2 regions of the Kitasatospora sp. NPDC058444 genome follow, and region 2 is predicted to be linked to the other one. Evidence: predicted binding sites of a transcription regulator. Region 2 holds the regulator's gene; the other holds the start of a gene.
What was found. The regulator HrcA, encoded in region 2, represses chaperone genes, less so after heat shock. The targets are predictions, from matches to a motif close to TTNGCACTCNGNNNNNCNGAGTGCNAA.
Positions count from the first base shown of each region.

Region 1 (3,405 bases), on a different contig from region 2:
GGGAGGCGATCGAGGCGGCGTTCTCCAGGGCGGAGCGGGTGACCTTGACCGGGTCGATGACGCCGGCCTTCAGCAGGTCGCCGTACTCGCCGGTGGCCGCGTTGTAACCGTGACCGGTCTCCAGCTCGGCGACCTTGTGGGTGATGACGTAGCCCTCGAGGCCGGCGTTCTGGGCGATCCAGCGCAGCGGCTCGTGCAGCGCCTTGCGGACCACGGCGACACCGGTGGCCTCGTCACCCGACAGGCCCAGGCCGTCCTCCAGCACCTTGGCGGCGTGGACCAGGGAGGCGCCACCACCGGCGACGATGCCCTCCTCGACCGCGGCGCGGGTCGCCGAGATGGCGTCCTCCAGGCGGTGCTTGCGCTCCTTCAGCTCCACCTCGGTGGCGGCGCCGACCTTGATGACGCAGACGCCGCCGGCCAGCTTGGCCAGGCGCTCCTGCAGCTTCTCGCGGTCCCAGTCGGAGTCGGTGGCGGCGATCTCGCCCTTGATCTGGGCGACGCGGCCGGCCACGGCCTCGGTGTCACCGGCGCCGTCGACGATCGTGGTCTCGTCCTTGGTGATGGTCACGCGGCGGGCGGTGCCCAGCACGTCCAGGCCGACCTGGTCGAGCTTGAGGCCGACCTCCTCGGAGATGACCTGACCGCCGGTCAGGACGGCCAGGTCGCCGAGGATCGCCTTGCGGCGGTCGCCGAAGCCCGGGGCCTTGACGGCGACGGCGTTGAAGGTGCCGCGGATCTTGTTCACGACCAGGGTCGACAGCGCCTCGCCGTCGACGTCCTCGGCGATGATCAGCAGCGGCTTGGAGGCACCGCCCTGGAGGATCTTCTCCAGCAGCGGCAGCAGCTCCTGGATGGAGGAGATCTTGCCCTGGTTGATCAGGATGTACGGGTCCTCCAGGACCGCCTCCTGCCGCTCCGCGTCGGTGACGAAGTACGGCGACAGGTAGCCCTTGTCGAACTGCATGCCCTCGGTGAAGTCCAGCTCCACGCCGAAGGTGTTCGACTCCTCGACGGTGATGACACCGTCCTTGCCGACCTTGTCGATCGCCTCGGCGATCAGCTCGCCGACCTGGGTGTCCTGCGCGGAGAGGGACGCGACGGCGGCGACGTCGTCCTTGCCCTCGATCTCGCGGGCGATGGACAGCAGGTGCTCGGAGACGGCGGCGACGGCCTTGTCGATGCCCTTCTTCAGGGCGGCCGGGCCGGCACCGGCGGCGACGTTGCGCAGACCCTCGTTGACCAGGGCCTGGGCCAGCACGGTGGCGGTGGTGGTGCCGTCACCCGCGACGTCGTTGGTCTTGGTGGCGACCTCCTTGACGAGCTGCGCGCCAAGGTTCTCGTACGGGTCGTCCAGCTCGACCTCGCGGGCGATGGTGACACCGTCGTTGGTGATGGTCGGGGCGCCGAACTTCTTGTCGATGACGACGTTGCGGCCCTTGGGGCCGATGGTCACCTTGACGGTGTCGGCCAGCTTGTTGACACCGCGCTCCAGCGAGCGGCGGGCGTCCTCGTCGAACTGCAGGATCTTCGCCATGTTCCCTATTCCCTCGGGGCTGCGGCCGGCCCACCGGCCGCCGAACTACGTGAACCAACAACCACGCCCCGGGCCCCTGTCACTTGGGACACGGATCCGGGGCGGGTCGGAACGTCTTACTTCTCGATGATCGCGAGGACGTCGCGGGCGGAGAGCACCAGGTACTCCTCGCCCTGGTACTTCACCTCGGTGCCGCCGTACTTCGAGTACAGGACGATGTCACCCACGGCGACGTCGAGCGGCAGACGCTGGCCGTCCTCGAAGCGGCCCGGGCCGACGGCCAGGACGACGCCCTCCTGGGGCTTCTCCTTGGCGGTGTCCGGGATAACCAGGCCGGAGGCCGTGGTGGTCTCGGCGTCGAGCGGCTGGACCACGATGCGGTCCTCGAGCGGCTTGATGGCAACCTTGCTGCTGGTGGTCACGTCCGAGCTCCCCTTCGGAGATTACGGGGTTTTCTAACGGGTAGGGGCGAACCTGCGAGCCTGCCGTCGCGGGGGTCAGACACGCGTCGTCGCGTTAGCACTCTCCAGGTGGTGAGTGCCAAGGACGACCATAGGGCCGTGTTAGCACTCAGTCAACCAGAGTGCCAACGGCGCGCCCTGGGACCCCCGGTTCCACGGATGATTCGGCCGTACTCATGTACGACCCGCCCCGGCTCCGACACACTCCTGCCATGACATCGATCACGGGGAGCGGCCGGCCCGAGCGGCCGCGGATCCACTGGGCGCCGGACCTGCTGCTGTCCGTGGTGGTGGTGGTGACGACCGTCGTGGCGGCGTTCGTCGGGTCGTTCGTGCTCAACGCGCTGAAGCTGCTCGCCCTGTACGGCTCCGGGGTGGCGGCCCTGGACGTCTTCGGCGTCGCGGTCCTGCTCCTGCTGCTGGGGCTGACGGCCTGGGGCGCCCGGCGGCTCGGGTACCGGATCGTGCCGTACTCCGCGCTGGCGGCGGCATCGCTGGTGCCGCTGGTGTTCTGGCTGACCCACGACGTCCCCGTCATCGGCCGGTGAACGCCGCGCCGCCGCTCCGGCCGACCGGCTGACCGGGCGACCCGCGAGAATGGCCCCGTGGACACCGAGAACCTCCAGCCGTTGCTGACGCCCGAGGGCCAGGCCCTGCTCGCCGAGTTGCGCGAGTTCACCCCCGAGGAGGAGCTGGCGCTGGCGACCCGCCTGCGGCGGACGCATCCGGCGGAGCTGGTGTCGGCGGCGTTCGGGCAGGCGCGGCTGCGCCAGCGGGCCCGGGCGAAGTTCGGGGCGGACGCCGACCTGATGTACTTCACGCCCAACGGGGTCGAGCAGTCCACCCGGCGCAGCGTGGCCGAGTGGCGGGCGCGGCGGTTCGCCGCCCTGGGCGTGCGACGGCTGGCGGACCTGTGCTGCGGCATCGGCGGGGACGTGCTGGCGCTGGCCCGGGCGGGCATCGAGGTGCTGGCCGTCGACAAGGACCCGGCGGCCTGCGCCGCCACCGCGGCCAACGCCGCCGCGCTGGGCCTGGCCGAACTGGTCGAGGTGCGCTGCGCGGACGTCGCCGAGGTGGACGTCACCGGCTACGACGCGGTGTTCACCGACCCGGCCCGGCGCACCTCGCGCGGCCGGGTGTTCGACCCGGAGGCGTACGCCCCGCCGCTGTCCTGGGCGATCGAGGCCGGCCGGCGGACCCCGATCGGCGCGCTGAAGGTCGCGCCGGGCATCCCGCACGAGGCCGTGCCGCAGGACGCCGAGGCCGAGTGGGTCTCCGACCACGGCGACGTCAAGGAGGCGGTGCTCTGGTTCGGCACCGGGGCCGCGAGCCCGCACCGCGCCACCCTGCTGCCGCAGGGCGCCAGCCTGACCGGCGGCGACCTGCCCGACCCGCCGGCCGGCCCGG
Region 1 covers NZ_JBHXLL010000002.1:333,700-337,104, reverse strand. Annotated here, with positions in the region: gene groL (chaperonin GroEL) at 1-1,537, opposite strand, end outside; gene groES (co-chaperone GroES) at 1,654-1,959, opposite strand; gene ACFWP2_RS04170 (hypothetical protein) at 2,211-2,546, shown strand; gene ACFWP2_RS04165 (SAM-dependent methyltransferase) at 2,604-3,405, shown strand, end outside.
Region 1: groES (co-chaperone GroES) is a predicted target of HrcA. The motif match lies at 2,101-2,127, and genes of this name have one in related genera.

Region 2 (3,405 bases):
TCGGCGTCCAGCAGCGCCCGGACCTGCTGCTCGACCTGCACGAAGGCCGCGCCCTCGACGGCCGCGAAGCAGACCGAGCCGAGCCCGGTGGGGGTGAACCCGGCCCCGGCCTCCAGGGTGAGCGCGGCGGACGGCACGCCGAACAGCTGGTCGAGGTCGGGCTTGACGGGCTTGGTGCGGCCGAAGAGGGCGTCCAGGATTCCCACGGCGGTCCTTTCGCGTCAGGGGCTCAGCGGCCGAGCTGCTCGGAGATCCTCGCCAGCTGCGCCAGCCGCTTCTCCAGGCTCGGGTGGGTGGAGAACAGCTGCGTGGCGGCCTCCCGGGCGCCCAGCGCGGGGGCGAAGTAGAAGGCGTTGTACGGCTGCGCCTGGCGCAGGTCCTTGCTGGGGATGGCCGCGATCTGCCCGGTCACCTTGGTGAGCGCCGAGGCGAGGGCGCTGGGCCGGCCGGTGAGCTGGGCGGCGGCCCGGTCGGCGGCCAGCTCGCGGTAGCGGGAGAGCAGCCGGGTGAGCAGGAAGCTGATCGCGTAGACGACCATCGACACCAGCGGGATGATCAGCGCCAGGATGGCGGCGTTCTGGTCGTTGTTGTTGCGCCCGCCGCCCATGAACCCGCCGTACACGGCGATCCGGGTCATCGCCCCGGCGAGGACGCCGAGGAAGCCGGCGATCGTCATCACCGCGACGTCCCGGTGGGCGACGTGCGACAGCTCGTGCGCGAGGACGCCCTCCAGCTCCTCCGGCTCCAGCCGGCGCAGCAGCCCGGTGGTCACGCAGATCACCGCGTTCTGCGGGTTGCGGCCGGTGGCGAAGGCGTTCGGCATGTCGTTGTCGGCGACCGCCACCCGGGGTTTGGGCATGTCGGCCAGCGCGCAGAGCCGGTCGACGGTGCCGTGCAGCTGGGGGAACTGTTCCGGGGACACCTGGTGGGCGCCCATCGCCCGTTCGGTGATCTTGTCGCTGAACCAGAACTGGGCCACGAACAGCCCGCCGGAGATCAGGACGATCAGTGGCCAGGCGCCGCGCAGCAGCGCGATCAGCAGGCCGGTGAAACCGACGTACAGCAGCCCGATCACGAACATCGTCGCGACCATGCGGCCGGTCAGGCCGCGGTCGGGCGCGAAACGGGTGTGCTGGCCCGAGCTCGACATCGCTTGCTCCTCCGTTCGCCGTCGCTTTCGATGCTGCCACCCGGACGGCCTCCCGGCACCACCCCGGTGCCGGGAGGATCGAACCGGCGGCGCCCCGCGGGCCGTGTCCGGAACTGCGGGGAGGATCACCCCGCTCGGGCCGTTCCTGCCGTAGGACCCGGGCCTTACACTGGCAGGTACGGTTCTGGCACTCGTACGTTCAGAGTGCCAAGGCCGAGGGCCTCCCGGAACGGCCCGCGGCAGCAAGGGACACAGTCGGACGACGTGCGAGGACGGAGGTGCGCGCCCCATGGCCGGTGAGGTCCGCCAGCTGGACGAACGCAAGCTCGCCGTACTGCGCGCGATCGTGCAGGACTACGTGGGCACCGAGGAGCCGGTCGGCTCCAAGGCCCTGGTGGAGCGGCACAACCTCGGGGTCTCGCCGGCGACCGTCCGCAACGACATGGCGGCGCTGGAGGAGGAGGGCTACATCCACCAGCCGCACACCAGCGCCGGCCGCATCCCGACCGACAAGGGGTACCGCCTCTTCGTCGACAAGCTCGCCGAGATCAAGCCGATGAGCGCTCCCGAGCGCCGGGCCATCCGGCACTTCCTGGACGGCGCGGTCGACCTGGACGACGTGGTCGCCCGCACCGTGCGGCTGCTCGCCCAGCTGACCCGGCAGGTCGCGGTGGTGCAGTACCCCTCGCTGTCGCGCTCCACCGTCCGGCACATCGAGCTGGTGGCGCTGGCCCCGGCCAAGGTGATGCTGGTGCTGATCACCAACACCGGCCGGGTCGAGCAGCGGATGGTCGACTGCCCGGGCACGGTCGGCGAGACGGTGCTGGCGGACCTGCGGGCCCGGATCAACGCGAGGGCCGCCGGCCGGCGCCTCCCGGAGGTCCCGGGGCTGCTGGAGGAGCTGCCGGCGCTGTTCGAGCAGGTCGACCGGCCGACCGTCAGCACCGTCCTGGCGACCCTGTTCGAGACGCTCGCCGAGCAGAACGAGGAGCGGATCATGCTGGCCGGCACGGCCAACCTGACCCGCTTCGGGCACGACTTCCCGCTCACCATCCAGCCGGTGCTGGAGGCCCTGGAGGAGCAGGTCGTCCTGCTCCGCCTCCTGGGTGAGACCGCGGACGCCGCGATGACGGTCCGGATCGGGCGGGAGAACGCCTATGAAGGGCTGAATTCCACCTCGATCGTTTCGGTCGGCTACGGTTCGGGCGACGAGAGCGTGGCGAAACTGGGTGTGATCGGTCCGACCCGGATGGACTACCCGGGCACAATGGGGGCGGTGCGAGCGGTGGCGCGGTACGTGGGCCAGATCCTGGCCGAGTCCTAGCAAAGGTCACCGTTAAAAGATTTAACGGTGGCGTCCAGTCGCAGCACTACTACAGGCGGAACAAGCGGAGCATTTGGTGGCCACGGACTACTACGCGGTACTCGGCGTCCGACGGGATGCGGGGCAGGACGAGATCAAGAAGGCGTTCCGGCGCCTGGCACGCGAACTGCACCCGGACGTCAACCCGGACCCGAAGACGCAGGAGCGGTTCAAGGAGATCAACGCCGCTTACGAGGTGCTCTCCGACCCGCAGAAGCGTCAGGTCTACGACCTCGGCGGGGACCCGCTGTCCCCGGGCGGCGGCGGCGCGGGCGGCTTCGGCGCCGGCGCGGCGGGCTTCGGCTTCTCCGACATCATGGACGCCTTCTTCGGCGCCGCGGCCGGCCAGCGCGGCCCGCGCTCGCGCACCCGCCGCGGCCAGGACGCCATGATCCGGCTGGAGATCACCCTGGAGGAGGCCGCCTTCGGCACCACCAAGGAACTCCAGGTCGACACCGCCGTCACCTGCACCACCTGCAGTGGCGAGGGCGCGGCCCCCGGCACCTCGGCGCAGACCTGTGACATGTGCCGCGGCAAGGGCGAGGTCTCCCAGGTCACCCGGTCCTTCCTGGGCCAGGTCATGACCTCCCGCCCGTGCCCGCAGTGCCAGGGCTTCGGCACCGTCGTGCCGACCCCGTGCCCGGAGTGCGCCGGCGACGGCCGCGTGCGCGCCCGCCGCACCCTGACGGTCAAGATCCCGGCCGGTGTCGACAACGGCACCCGGATCCAGCTGGCCGGCGAGGGCGAGGTCGGCCCCGGCGGCGGCCCGGCCGGCGACCTGTACGTCGAGATCGCCGAGACCAGCCACACCATCTTCCAGCGGCGCGGGGACGACCTGCACTGCACCGTCACCATCCCGATGACGGCGGCCGCGCTCGGCACCCAGGTGCCG
Region 2 covers NZ_JBHXLL010000001.1:35,561-38,965, forward strand. Annotated here, with positions in the region: gene ACFWP2_RS00165 (hypothetical protein) at 1-206, opposite strand, end outside; gene htpX (zinc metalloprotease HtpX) at 230-1,150, opposite strand; gene hrcA (heat-inducible transcriptional repressor HrcA) at 1,440-2,474, shown strand; gene dnaJ (molecular chaperone DnaJ) at 2,551-3,405, shown strand, end outside.